2 regions of the Leifsonia sp. KNZ13-11D genome follow, and region 2 is predicted to be linked to the other one. Evidence: predicted binding sites of a transcription regulator. Region 2 holds the regulator's gene; the other holds the start of a gene.
What was found. Region 2 encodes HrcA, which represses chaperone genes, less so after heat shock. Its sites were predicted from a motif close to TTNGCACTCGNNNNNNNCGAGTGCNAA; they were not measured.
Positions count from the first base shown of each region.

Region 1 (6,167 bases), 1.3 Mb from region 2:
CGGCCAGTCCGCGATCGCGTCCGAGCCGTCGGCCATGGCCTCCGTCTCCCGGTACGGCGAGGCGACGGAGCCCGAGTCGAGGTGGTCCCGTCCGATGACGACGGGCGCGGACAGCTCGCCGGAGGCGACCATCTCGTTGAACCGCAGCCCGGCGAGGTGCCGCTCCTTGTATCCCAGCCAGCAGATGCGTGCGGGCAGACCCTCGAAGTGCACCTTCTCGCCCGCCTGGGTGATCCAGCGACGCAGGTGCTCGTCGTGGGGGAACAGCTCCAGCACGGCGCGGTCCGTCGCTGCGATGTCGGCCGGGTCTCCGGAGAGCGCCGCCCAGCGGAACGGGCCTTTGCCCTCTGCGAAGAGGGGGCGGATGTACGCGGGCACGAAGCCGGGGAAGTCGAAAGCGCGCTCGAAGCCGCCGAGCTGCGCCTCGGTGCGGATGGAGTTGCCGTAGTCGAACACCTCGGCGCCCGCGTCGAGGAAGCCGACCATCGCCTCCACCTGGGCCGCCATCGACCGGCGCGCATCGTCGGTGAACCGCTCCGGGTCGGACGCCGCCCGGTCGCGCCACTCGTCGACGCTGTAGCCCACGGGCAAGTACGAGAGGGGATCGTGGGCGCTGGTCTGGTCGGTCACGATGTCGATCGGGACGCCGCGACGGAGCAGCTCCGGGAAGACCTCCGCGGCGTTGCCGACCATGCCGACCGAGAGCGCCCGGCGCTCGTCCTTGGCGGCGAGTGCCTGCGCGACGGCGTCGTCCAGGTCGTCGGCGAGCACGTCCAGGTAGCCGTGGTCGACGCGGCGTTGGAGCCGCGCGCGGTCCACATCCACGATCAGCACGGCTCCGCCGTTCATGGTCACGGCGAGAGGCTGCGCGCCGCCCATCCCGCCGCAGCCTCCCGTCACAGTGAGGGTGCCGGCGAGCGTGGCGTCGTCGTCCTCCCCGGAGTCGCCGCGCCGGGCGGCGAGCTTGCGGGCGACCGCGCCGAACGTCTCGTAGGTGCCCTGCAGGATGCCCTGCGAGCCGATGTAGATCCAGGATCCGGCGGTCATCTGGCCGTACATGGTGAGGCCGAGCGCCTCGAGCCGGCGGAACTCCGGCCACGTCGCCCAGTCGCCCACCAGGTTGGAGTTGGCGATCAGCACCCGAGGCGCCCACTCGTGGGTGCGGAAGACGCCGACCGGCTTGCCGGACTGAACCAGGAGCGTCTCGTCCGCCTCCAGATCGCGCAGGGTCGCGACGATCGCGTCGAACGCCTCCCAGCTGCGGGCTGCGCGGCCGGTGCCGCCGTAGACCACCAGGTCGTCGGGCCGCTCGGCGACCTCCGAGTCGAGGTTGTTCATGAGCATGCGCAGCGGCGCCTCGGTCTGCCAGCTCTTCGCGCTGAGCTCCGTCCCGCGCGCCGCGCGCACCCTTCGTGCTCCATCCATCGTGTTACGTCCTTTCGGCGTTCGTGCTGTGCCCCCTCCGTCGAGTACACGAAAACTGCACGCTTTTCGCGGTGAAACCGTGCACAAATCGTGTACTCGACGGTGGGGAGGGTGGGTCAGGGGAGGGGGGTCGGGAGGGCGGCGCGGAGGGCGCCGGTGCGGACGAGGTCGGTGGCGGCCTCGATCTCGGGGGAGAGGTGGCGGTCGGGCCCGGGGCCCGGGACGACGGTGCGCAGGGTCGCGATGACGGCGCCGGTCGCGGGGCCGGGGCGGAGCGGCGCGCGCAGGTCGGCGCCGCGCGCGGCGGTCATCGCCTCGATCGCGATCACGCGGGTGACGCCGTCGATCGCGCGGCGCAGCTTGCGGGCGGCCGCCCATCCCATCGACACGTGGTCCTCCTGCATGGCCGACGAGGGGATGCTGTCGACGGATGCCGGCGCGGCGAGCCGCTTCAGCTCGGAGACGATGCCCGCCGCGGTGTACTGGGCGATCATCAGACCGGAGTCGACGCCGACCTCGTGCGCGAGGAACGGCGGCAGCCCCTGGTTGCGCGCCGGGTCGAGGAAGCGGTCCGTGCGGCGCTCGGACATGCTGGCGACATCGGCGACCGCGATCGCGAGGAAGTCGAGCACGTAGGCGACCGGCGCGCCGTGGAAGTTGCCGTTCGACTCGACCCTTCCGTCCAGCGTCAGCACCGGGTTGTCGACGGCCGACGCGAGCTCGCGCTCGGCGACGAGCTCGGCGTGGGCGAGCGTGTCGCGGGCCGCGCCGTGCACCTGCGGAGCGCAGCGGAGCGAGTACGCGTCCTGCACGCGGGTGCACTCCGGTCCCTTGTGACTCGCCACGATCGGGGAGCCGGCGACCATGGTCCGGATGTTCGCCGCCGAGACCGCCTGGCCCGCTTGGGGCCGTAGCCGCTGCAGGTCGTCCGCGAAGACGGCGTCGGTGCCGAGCAGCGCCTCCACGCTGAGCGCCGCGGCGATGTCGGCGTCGGTCAGCAGCCCGTGCAGGTCGTGGATCGCGAGCGCGAGCATCCCGAGCATGCCGTCGGTGCCGTTGATGAGGGCGAGGCCCTCCTTCTCGGCGAGGACGACCGGGGGGATGCCCGCGGCAGCGAGCGCGTCCGCGGCGTCCTGCAGTTCCCCGTCGACCCGGACACGCCCCTCGCCCATGGCGGCCAGTGCGCAGTGCGCGAGCGGTGCGAGGTCTCCCGAGCAGCCGAGCGAGCCGTACTCGTGGACGACCGGCGTGATGCCGGCGTTGAGCAGGGCGGCGTAGGTCTCGACGGTGTGCGGACGCGCGCCGGTCCGTCCGGTCATCAGCGTGGAGAGGCGCAGCAGCATGAGGGCGCGCACCACCTCCCGCTCGACCTCGGGGCCGGAGCCGGCGGCGTGCGATCGGACGAGGCTCGCCTGCAGCTGGGCGCGGCGGTCGGCCGGGATGAACGTGGTGGCGAGGGCGCCGAATCCGGTCGAGATGCCGTAGTGCGGCTCGGTGTCGTCGGCGAGGGCCTCGACGATGGCGCGGGATGCGGCGACGCCCGCGAGAGCGTCAGCATCGAGGGCGACCGGCGCGTCGTGGCGCGCGACGGCGACGACGTCGGCGATGGTCAGCGGACCGGCGCCGACGGTGACGGAGGTCTGGGTCTGGAGCATGTTCCGATCATCGCGCCAGGGCGTCCTGCTGCACCTCGGCTGTAGGCTGCTCGGTGTCCGGGATCCCAGACGCAGGGCCGAGGAGGATGCGATGAGCAAAGTTCCGGCGGCGGAGAACACGCTGCGCATCCTCGGCTACCTCGGCGCCCAGCGCGGGCCCGCCCCGGCCGCGGCGATCGCCACGGCCCTCGGCCTTCCGCGCTCGACCGTGTACCACCTGCTCGCCGTGCTGACCGAGCACGGTTTCGTGCTGCACTTCCCCGAAGCGCGGCGGTACGGTCTGGGTGTCGCGGCATACGAGCTGTCGAGCGGGTTCTCGCGGCAGCAGCCGCTGAGCCGCCTCGGGCGTCCCATCGTCGCGGCGCTCGTCGACGCGATCGGCGAGTCGGGTCACGTCGCGGTGCTCCACGGCCGCGACGTCGTCTACATCGTCGAGGAGCGCGCGCCGAGGCGCCCCCGGCTGGTGACCGATGTCGGTGTGCGCCTCCCAGCCCACCTGACGGCGAGTGGACGCGCGCTGCTCGCCACCCTTCCCCGCGAGCAGCTGCGGGCGCTCTACCCGGACTCCGGAGCATTCGAGGACCGCACCGGCGCGGGGCCGCACTCCTACGCCGAGCTGCGTCGCGTCGTCACCGAGGCCCGCGAGCGCGGCTATGCGACGGAGGACGGCGAGGTCACCCCCGGCCTCGCCTCGGTCGCGGTCTCGGTACGCGACCATGCCGGCTGGCCTGCGGCGGGGATCGCCGTCACCTTCCCGCGCGAGAACGTGGCGCCCGAGGGGTGGGATGCGCTCGCCGCGCGAGTGCGCGACGCCGCGGCCGAGCTCTCGCGCCGCATCCGGGGCAGCTGAGGGGCGGGCGGCGATCGCGGGCGGCAGCCCGGAGCGGCGGCCGCGCGCGGCGGTTCAGGACGCCGGGACCGGGAGCGGCTTGGCGTAGCAGACGGAGTACGGATCGCCCACGTAGGGGCCGAAGTTCGGGATGCGCGTGTACCCCGATCGCTCGTACAGGGCGATCGCGGCGTGCTGCAGCGGGCCCGTCTCCAGTCGCAGCTCCGCGACACCTGCGTCGGCCGCCGCCCGCTCGATCGCCGACAGGAGCAGTCGGGCGAGACCGCGCCCGCGCGCATCCTCGTGCACGAACATCCGCTTCAACTCGGCCCGGGGAGCCGAGCCGTCCGCGGGATCGCCGACGACCAGTGCCGCGATGCCGAGCGCGCGACCGTCCACCCGGGCCACGAACACGGTGACCCCGTCGCGCTCCAGTTGGGACACGTCGAGCAGGTAGCAGCTCTCGGCCGGATAGAGCGAGAAGGCGAACTCGTCGCTGAGGCGGAGCAGCTCCTCCACCTCGGGCTGGCGCGGCTGCTCCGCGCGGACGTCGATCGGCATGCGTCGATGCTAGCCGCGCGGTGTGACGGTGGGGTTACGCGGGGCGGTGGATGCGGTGGGCGCGACCCGCCGCATCCACCGCCCGCAACCCTCAGGCCCGGCTGGGCGTGCGGTTCTCGGCGCTGACCATCCAGGCGAACTGCTCGAGGCGCTCGATGATGGCGTGCAGGAGGTCCGCCGAGGTGGGGTCCTCCTCGTCGACGTCGTCGTGCACATCGCGCATGGTGCGGACGACCGCCTCCAACCGCTCGGTGATGAGGTCGACGGTCTCGGTCGTGTCGACTTCGCCGTTCGGGAACTCCGGCAGGCTGGTCTGCTCCGCGACGGTCGCGCTGCGGCCGTCGGGCGTCGCATGCAGCGCACGCAGACGCTCCGCCACGTCGTCGCTGAACTCGCGGGCGGCCTCGACGATCTCGTCGAGCTGCAGGTGGAGGTCGCGGAAGTTGTGTCCGACGACGTTCCAGTGCGCCTGCTTGCCCTGCAGGTGCAGCTCGATGAGATCGACGTGCACGCGCTGGAGGTTCTGGGCGAGCTCGGCCGAGGCGACGAAGCCGTGCTCCGCGTGCTCGCGACGCGTCGGCGCGACGCCGACGGCGGCGGTGCGGCGAACGGCCGGCGCCTTCGGAGTGCTCTTCTTGGTGCTCGTCTTGGTCTGGCTTGCGGCCACGGTGGGGTCCCTTCCGGTCGATGGACTCCACGCACGGTAGGCCGCCCGAGCGACTCACGGAACCGGGTTGACGACCGCCGAAACCCTTGGCACTCTCCAGCACAGAGTGCTAAAATCTGTGGTCGAAAGCGGGAGGCATTCCGCCTCTCACCAGCTCAATTGAAGAAAGGGGTACATCCAATGGCCATGTCGTTCGATCCTTTCTCCCAGTTGGACCGGATCGCGCAGAGCATCTTCGACACCAGCCACCAGCCGCGCATCATGCCGGTGGACCTCTTCCGCGAGGGTGACCGCTACATCCTCAACGCCGACCTGCCCGGCGCAGACCCGGCATCGGTCGACGTGGACGTCGACGGCCACCTGCTGACCATCCGCGCCGTGCGCAGCGCCGCCGACCGCGACGGCGCCCGGTGGCTCGCGCAGGAGCGCCCGTACGGCGCCTACATGCGACAGTTCACGATCGGCGACGACGTCGATCCCGACGGCATCACCGCGTCGTACGACAACGGTGTGCTGAGCGTGATGATCCCGATCGCGGAGCGCGCGAAGCCGCGCAAGATCGCGGTGGAGTCGTCGCGCGAGAGCGGCGCACGGGCGGTGTCGGCCGGCTGACGGGCGGGCCGGCTGACCGGCCGCGCACAGAGTCGGGGGCGCTCCGTCAGGCGGCGGCGCGCCCCCGCGCCACCCACTCGAGACGCCTCAGCGTCTCGGCATTGCGGAGGTGCAGCAGCGCGTCCGCGACAACCCCGGGGATCCGCGTGACGATCCCCGTGTGCGGATACTCGACCATCCGCACGACGCTCCCGCCGTTGCCGCGCGGCTTCACCTCGATGATGACCCGCTCGGAGCCGAACGGACGCGTCTTCGCCTCGAGCACCATCCGGTGGGGCGGGTCCCACTCGTCGATACGCGTCTCGTCGTTCAGCACCAGCGGCCAGACGCCGATCGAATGGTGCAGGCGCGACCCGACAGCCGGGTAGCGGTCGTCGGCGGCGCGCAGCCGCGAGGCGCCGACGACCCAGGTCGGGTA
Region 1 is NZ_JBPGWU010000001.1:572,755-578,921, forward strand. It holds gene ACR9Y5_RS02910 (urocanate hydratase) at 1-1,425, opposite strand, end outside; gene hutH (histidine ammonia-lyase) at 1,542-3,080, opposite strand; gene ACR9Y5_RS02920 (IclR family transcriptional regulator) at 3,172-3,930, shown strand; gene ACR9Y5_RS02925 (GNAT family N-acetyltransferase) at 3,985-4,470, opposite strand; gene ACR9Y5_RS02930 (Dps family protein) at 4,562-5,137, opposite strand; gene ACR9Y5_RS02935 (Hsp20/alpha crystallin family protein) at 5,318-5,749, shown strand; gene ACR9Y5_RS02940 (SRPBCC family protein) at 5,796-6,167, opposite strand, start outside.
Region 1: a site for HrcA is predicted at 5,224-5,250, ahead of ACR9Y5_RS02935 (Hsp20/alpha crystallin family protein). Genes of this name have one in related genera too.

Region 2 (6,167 bases):
CGTAGCCGCGGCAGGTGCCGCAGGGGCTCGACGTCATGACGTTGCCGAGCAGCGAGCGCACCGAGCGCTGGATGCTGCCGGTCCCGTGGCAGATGTCGCAGGTCACCGGCTGCGTGCCGGGCTGGCAGCACGAGCCGTTGCAGGTCTCGCAGACCACGGCCGTGTCGACCTCCAGGTCGCGGTGCGTGCCGAAGATGACCTCGTCGAGGTCGACCTCCACCCGCAGAAGGGCGTCCTGACCGCGCTCGCGGCGCGACCGCGGCCCGCGTCCACCGGTGGCGCCACCGCCGAAGAACGTCTCGAAGATGTCGCTGAAACCGGCGAAGTCGGCGGTGCCCGCGCCGCCGCCGAATCCCCCGGAGCCGCCGAGGTCGTACTGCTGCCGCTGCTGCGGGTCGCTGAGCACGTCGTAGGCGTGCGTCACCAGCTTGAAGCGCTCCTGCGCCTCGGAACTGGGGTTCACGTCCGGGTGCAGCTCGCGCGCGAGCCGGCGGTACGCCTTCTTGATCTCGTCGGGGCTTGCGTCGCGCTCGACGCCGAGGACTTCGTAGTGGTCGGCCACGTGGGCTGTTCCTTCTTCTTTCGTCGCGTGTGGTGATCGAGGGCTGCCGGGCGGCCTACTGGTCGCTGAGCAGCCGGGAGAGGTAACGGGCCACGGCACGGACCGCCGCCATGTTGCCCGAGTAGTCCATGCGGAGCGGTCCGAGCAGGCCGACGCGGGCGACATCCGACCCCGCCGCACTGTAACCGCTGGAGAGGACGGATGCTTCCGTCAGGCCGAATCCGGCGTTCTCGCGTCCGATGCTGACCGCGACCCCGTGCTGGTCGGAGGCCATCTCGTCGAAGAGCCGCAGCAGCACCACCTGCTCCTCGATCGCCTCGAGGACCGGGGTGATGGTGCCGGGGAAGTCGAGCTCGGTGCGCACGAGGTTCGCGGCGCCCGCCATGACGAGCTTCTCCTGGCGGTTCACCGCGATCTGGTCGAGCAGGGCGCTGACGACCGGCTCGACGAGGGCGCGTGTGCGCTCGGTGAGAGCGCCGGGCAGCTCCCGCAACCGCGTGGTCGCCTCGCCGAGGGTGAGGCCCGCCGCGGCGCCGTTGATCGCACCGCGGATCTCGGCCACGTCTTCGTCGCTCAGCTTGGCGACCGGCTCGATGACACGCTGCTCGACCGCTCCGGAGTCGGTGATCAGCACGCTGAGGAGCCGCCGCGGGCCCAGCGCGACGAGCTCGATGTGCCGGATGCGGGAGCGGGCGACCGACGGGTACTGCACCAGCGCCACCTGGCTGGTGAGCTGGGACAGGAGGCGCACCGTGCGCGAGAGCACGTCGTCGAGGTCGACGGACTGGCCGAGGAAGGTCTCGATCGCCGTCCGCTGCGCCGGCGTCAGCGGTCGCATCTCGGCGAGGTGGTCGACGAAGAGGCGGTACCCCTTGTCGGTCGGCACGCGCCCGGAGGAGGTGTGCGGGGCCGCGATCAGCTCCTCCTCCTCGAGCAGCGCCATGTCGTTGCGGATGGTCGCCGCCGAGACGCCGAAGGAGTGCCGCTCCACGATGCTCTTGGAGCCGACGGGCTCGCGCGACGCCACGTAGTCCTGGACGATGACGCGCAACACTTCGAGGCTGCGTTCCGAGACCATGTCCGCCTCCCGTCGATCTATTAGCACTCGCGGATCCTGAGTGCCAATCCTACCGCGCGGAAACGCCCGCCGGATGATTGCTGGCTGAGACGCGTCGGCAGTACCGTATGGGCACCGGTTCGACCCGCTCGCAACCGATCATGAAAGGGTTCCGCAGATGACAGACCCGAACCAGCCCACCGACCCGGCAGGCGGCGTCCCCCCGCAGCAGCCCGGAGGCGTGCCGCCGCAGCAGCCGTACGGCAACGTGCCGCCCCAGCAGCCTTACGCGCAGCCGGCCGGCGCGGGACAGCAGCCGTACGCCGCCGCCGGAGCCGCACCTCTCGACCCCGCCCAGGACAAGCAGTGGGCGTCGTTCGCCCACCTCGGCGGCATCCTCTGGTTCCTTCCCTCGCTCATCATCTGGCTGGTCTTCAAGGATCGCGGCCGGCTCACCGACCAGGAGGCCAAGGAAGCCCTCAACTGGCAGATCACCTGGATCATCGCCTGGGTGGCGTCGCAGATCATCGGGATCATCATCGGCAGCTTCACCTACGGCATCGGCTACCTGCTCTTCGGCCTGCTCATCCCGTGGGCGCTGTACATCCTGAACCTGGTGTTCTCGATCCTCGGCTTCGTGCGGGTGAACAGCGGCGGCACCTACCGCTACCCGGTCAACTTCCGCTTCATCAAGTAGCAGGTCGCGCGTTCAGACTCTTTTCAGCCTACGGCGCCGCGCCCTAGGCTGGACGCACCACGTCCACCCCTGGCCAGTCAGAGGAGAACAGCACCATGTCCGCCACACCCCCGCCGCCCCCGCCGCAGCAGCCCTACGGCGGCGGCGCGCCGCAGCTCAGCCCGGCCGACGAGAAGCTCTGGGCGACGCTCATCCAGATCGGCGGCATCCTGTTCAGCTGGATCCCGGCGCTCATCGGCTACCTCGTCCTCAAAGACCGCGGGCCGTTCGTGCGCGCGCACTCCGCCACCGCGCTCAACTTCCAGATCACGATCTTCATCGCCTATGTGGTGGGCTTCATCCTGTCGATCGTCGTGATCGGAATCTTCATCGTCCTCGCCGCGTGGGTGCTGAACATCGTGTTCAGCATTATCGCCGCGGTGAAGGCGAACCAGGGTGAGTTCTACACCTACCCGGTCGCCATCCGCTTCGTCAGCTAGCGGTCCGTTCCGCGGCGTCGTCGGCCAGCAGCCGGCGGACCACCGCGTCGGCCAGGAGCCGCCCCCGCAGGGTCAGCACGATCGATCCACGGAGGGCGGCTCGTCCGTCTACCAGGCCGTCGGCGATGAGGGCCGGTACCTCGCGGCGGCCGGCGTCGCCGAGCTCTCCGATGCGCACACCCTCCCGGATGCGGCTGAGCAGGAGGACGCGCTCGACGTGCCGCGTGTCCGCATCCAGCGTCTCGCGCCCCGCCGCCGGGGACTCGCCGGCCAGCACGCGCTGCGCGTACGCGGCAGGGTGCTTGACGTTCCACCAGCGGACTCCGCCGACGTGACTGTGCGCCCCCGGCCCGATCCCCCACCAGTCGTGCCCCAGCCAGTAGGCCAGGTTGTGGCGGGACCGGTGCGCCTCGTCGGTCGCCCAGTTGCTGACCTCGTACCAGTCGTAGCCGGCGTCGGCGAGTCGCTGGTCGGCGAGCTCGTACATGTCGGCTTCGAGGTCGTCGTCCGGTTCCGCCACCTGGCCGGAGCGGATCTGCCGCGCCAGCTTCGTGCCGGGCTCGACGATCAGGGCGTAGGCGGACAGGTGGTCCGGCTCGCACGCCAGGGCAGCGTCGAGGCTGCGGGACCAGTCGTCGAGCGACTCCCCCGGGGTTCCGTAGATGAGGTCGAGGCTGACCTGGAGTCCCGCCTCCCGCGCCCAGCCCACGACGAGCGGGACGCGCGCGGGGTCGTGGGTACGTTCCAGCGTCTCCAGCACGTGGGGCACGGCCGACTGCATCCCGAACGAGACCCGCGTGAAGCCCGCGTCGGCGAGCCGGCGCAGATCGTCGGCATCCACCGAGTCTGGGTTCGCCTCGGTGGTCACCTCCGCGCCGCCGGCGAGACCCCAGGCGTCGCGCACGGCGCCGAGCATCGCCGTCAGGTCGCCGGGTGGCAGCAGGGTCGGCGTTCCGCCGCCGAAGAACACCGTCGACGCCTGGCGGTCGGGAACGCCGCTCGCTCTCAGGGCCCGGGCCGCGAACTCCACCTCGCGGACCGCGTGGCCGGCATAGTCGGACTGGGAGACGCCGCGCAGCTCGGTGGCGGTGTACGTGTTGAAGTCGCAGTAGCCGCAGCGCACCCGGCAGAACGGCACGTGCAGGTAGACGCCGAAGTCCCGCTGCGGGGCGTCCACCCTGGTGGATGCGGGCAGCAGTCCATCGGCGGGAGCGGGGTCGCCGAGAGGCAGGGTGCTGGGCATCAGGCGGAACTCGCGGGGTGCAGTGCGCGCAGGTACTTCGCGGTATAGCGGCGCTGCACGAGGGAGAGCACCGGCGACGCCAGCCGGTAGAAGGCGTTCGACGGGCGGGACAGAGCGCGCAGCACGAACCAGACGGTGCCGTCCTCGCGCTGCTCCACCAGGAACAGCTCCTCGCCGCTCTCCGGGTGCCCGTGCAGCGTCCCGTAGGCGAAACCGCGCCGGTGCGGCTCGTCGACGACGTACACGACGCGTATCGGCGCGGACACGCGGAACGGTCCGAACGGGATCTTCAGCACCGCCGTCATGCCGTTGCGCACGAACGGCGTGCCGTCCTCGGCGAAGACGTCCTCCTCCGGGCGGTTCGTGCGCATCCGCATCGGCGTGCCGTCGGGCCCGAACTCGACGCCCTCGTACTGCACGCCGGTGCCCTCGCGCACATCCGTCACGTGGATGCCGCTCCCCTTCTGCACGCCCCACGCCATCAGCGCGGTGGCCGAGGTCTCGAACCGCTCGTCGCCGCTGCCCAGCCGGATGCTGCGCTCGAGCGGCTTGTAGCCTTTCGGCGGGTAGTACAGCAGATCGGCCGCCTGGGTGGCGCCGACCGCCCCGTACGTCACGGGTTGGTCGGTGAACGTCGAGCGGCGCATGTATTCATCTTCCGCCATGACGGAGGGGTTCGCGAAACGGGGGTTGCCCGCGGTACCGGGCGGCGCGCCGGCGCTTACTTCTTGTCCTTCTTCTCCGTGTCGCCGGAGAGCGCAGCGATGAAGGCCTCCTGGGGGACCTCGACACGGCCCACCATCTTCATGCGCTTCTTGCCCTCCTTCTGCTTCTCGAGGAGCTTGCGCTTGCGGGTGATGTCACCGCCGTAGCACTTCGCGAGGACGTCCTTGCGCATCGCCCGGATGTTCTCACGCGCGATGATGCGGGCGCCGATCGCCGCCTGGATGGGGACCTCGAACTGCTGACGCGGGATCAGTTCGCGCAGCCGCGACGCCATCATGGTGCCGTACGCGTAGGCCTTGTCGCGGTGGACGATCGCGCTGAACGCATCCACCGTCTCGCCCTGCAGCAGGATGTCGACCTTCACCAGGTCGGACTCCTGCTCGCCGAACGGTTCGTAGTCGAGGGACGCGTAGCCGGCGGTCTTCGACTTGAGCTGGTCGAAGAAGTCGAAGACGATCTCGCCGAGCGGCATCGTGTAGCGGATCTCCACGCGATCCTCGCCCAGGTACTCCATGCCGAGCAACGAGCCGCGACGGCCCTGGCAGAGCTCCATGATCACGCCGACATAGTCCTTCGGGGCGAGGATGGCGGCCTTGACGACCGGCTCCTCCACCTTCTCGATCTTGCCGCCGGGGAACTCGCTCGGGTTGGTCACGGTGACCGTCTTCTTGTCCTCCGTCGTCACCTCGTAGATCACGCTGGGGGCGGTGGTGATGAGGTCGAGGCCGAACTCGCGGGAGAGCCGCTCGGTGATGATCTCGAGGTGCAGCAGGCCGAGGAATCCGCAGCGGAAGCCGAAGCCGAGCGCGACCGAGGTCTCCGGCTCGTAGACGAGGGCGGCGTCGGAGAGCTTCAGCTTGTCGAGCGCCTCGCGGAGCTCCGGGTAGTCGCTTCCGTCGATCGGGTACAGGCCGGAGAACACCATGGGCTTCGGCTCGGTGTACCCGGGGAGCGCCTCGGTGGCGGGTTTCGCGGCGGTCGTGATCGTGTCGCCGACCTTGGACTGACGGACGTCCTTCACCCCGGTGATCAGGTAGCCGACCTCGCCGACGCCGAGTCCCTTGGACGGCGTGGGCTCGGGCGACGAGACGCCGATCTCGAGGATCTCGTGGGTGGCGCGCGTCGACATCATCTGGATGCGCTCCCGCGGGTGCAGCGTGCCGTCGACCATGCGGACGTACGTGACGACGCCGCGATAGCTGTCGTAGACCGAGTCGAAGATCATCGCGCGGGCCGGGGCGTCGGCGACGCCGACCGGCGCCGGGATCTCCGCCACGACCCGGTCGAGGAGCGCCTCGACGCCCATCCCGGTCTTGCCGGAGACGCGGAGCACGTCTTCGGGCTTGCCGCCGATGAGGCTGGCGAGCTCCTGCGCGTACTTGTCCGGGTCGGCGGCGGGCAGG
Region 2 is NZ_JBPGWU010000001.1:1,915,099-1,921,265, reverse strand. It holds gene dnaJ (molecular chaperone DnaJ) at 1-562, opposite strand, end outside; gene hrcA (heat-inducible transcriptional repressor HrcA) at 618-1,640, opposite strand; gene ACR9Y5_RS09595 (DUF4870 domain-containing protein) at 1,798-2,316, shown strand; gene ACR9Y5_RS09590 (DUF4870 domain-containing protein) at 2,412-2,795, shown strand; gene hemW (radical SAM family heme chaperone HemW) at 2,788-4,038, opposite strand; gene ACR9Y5_RS09580 (DUF1990 family protein) at 4,038-4,703, opposite strand; gene lepA (translation elongation factor 4) at 4,760-6,167, opposite strand, start outside.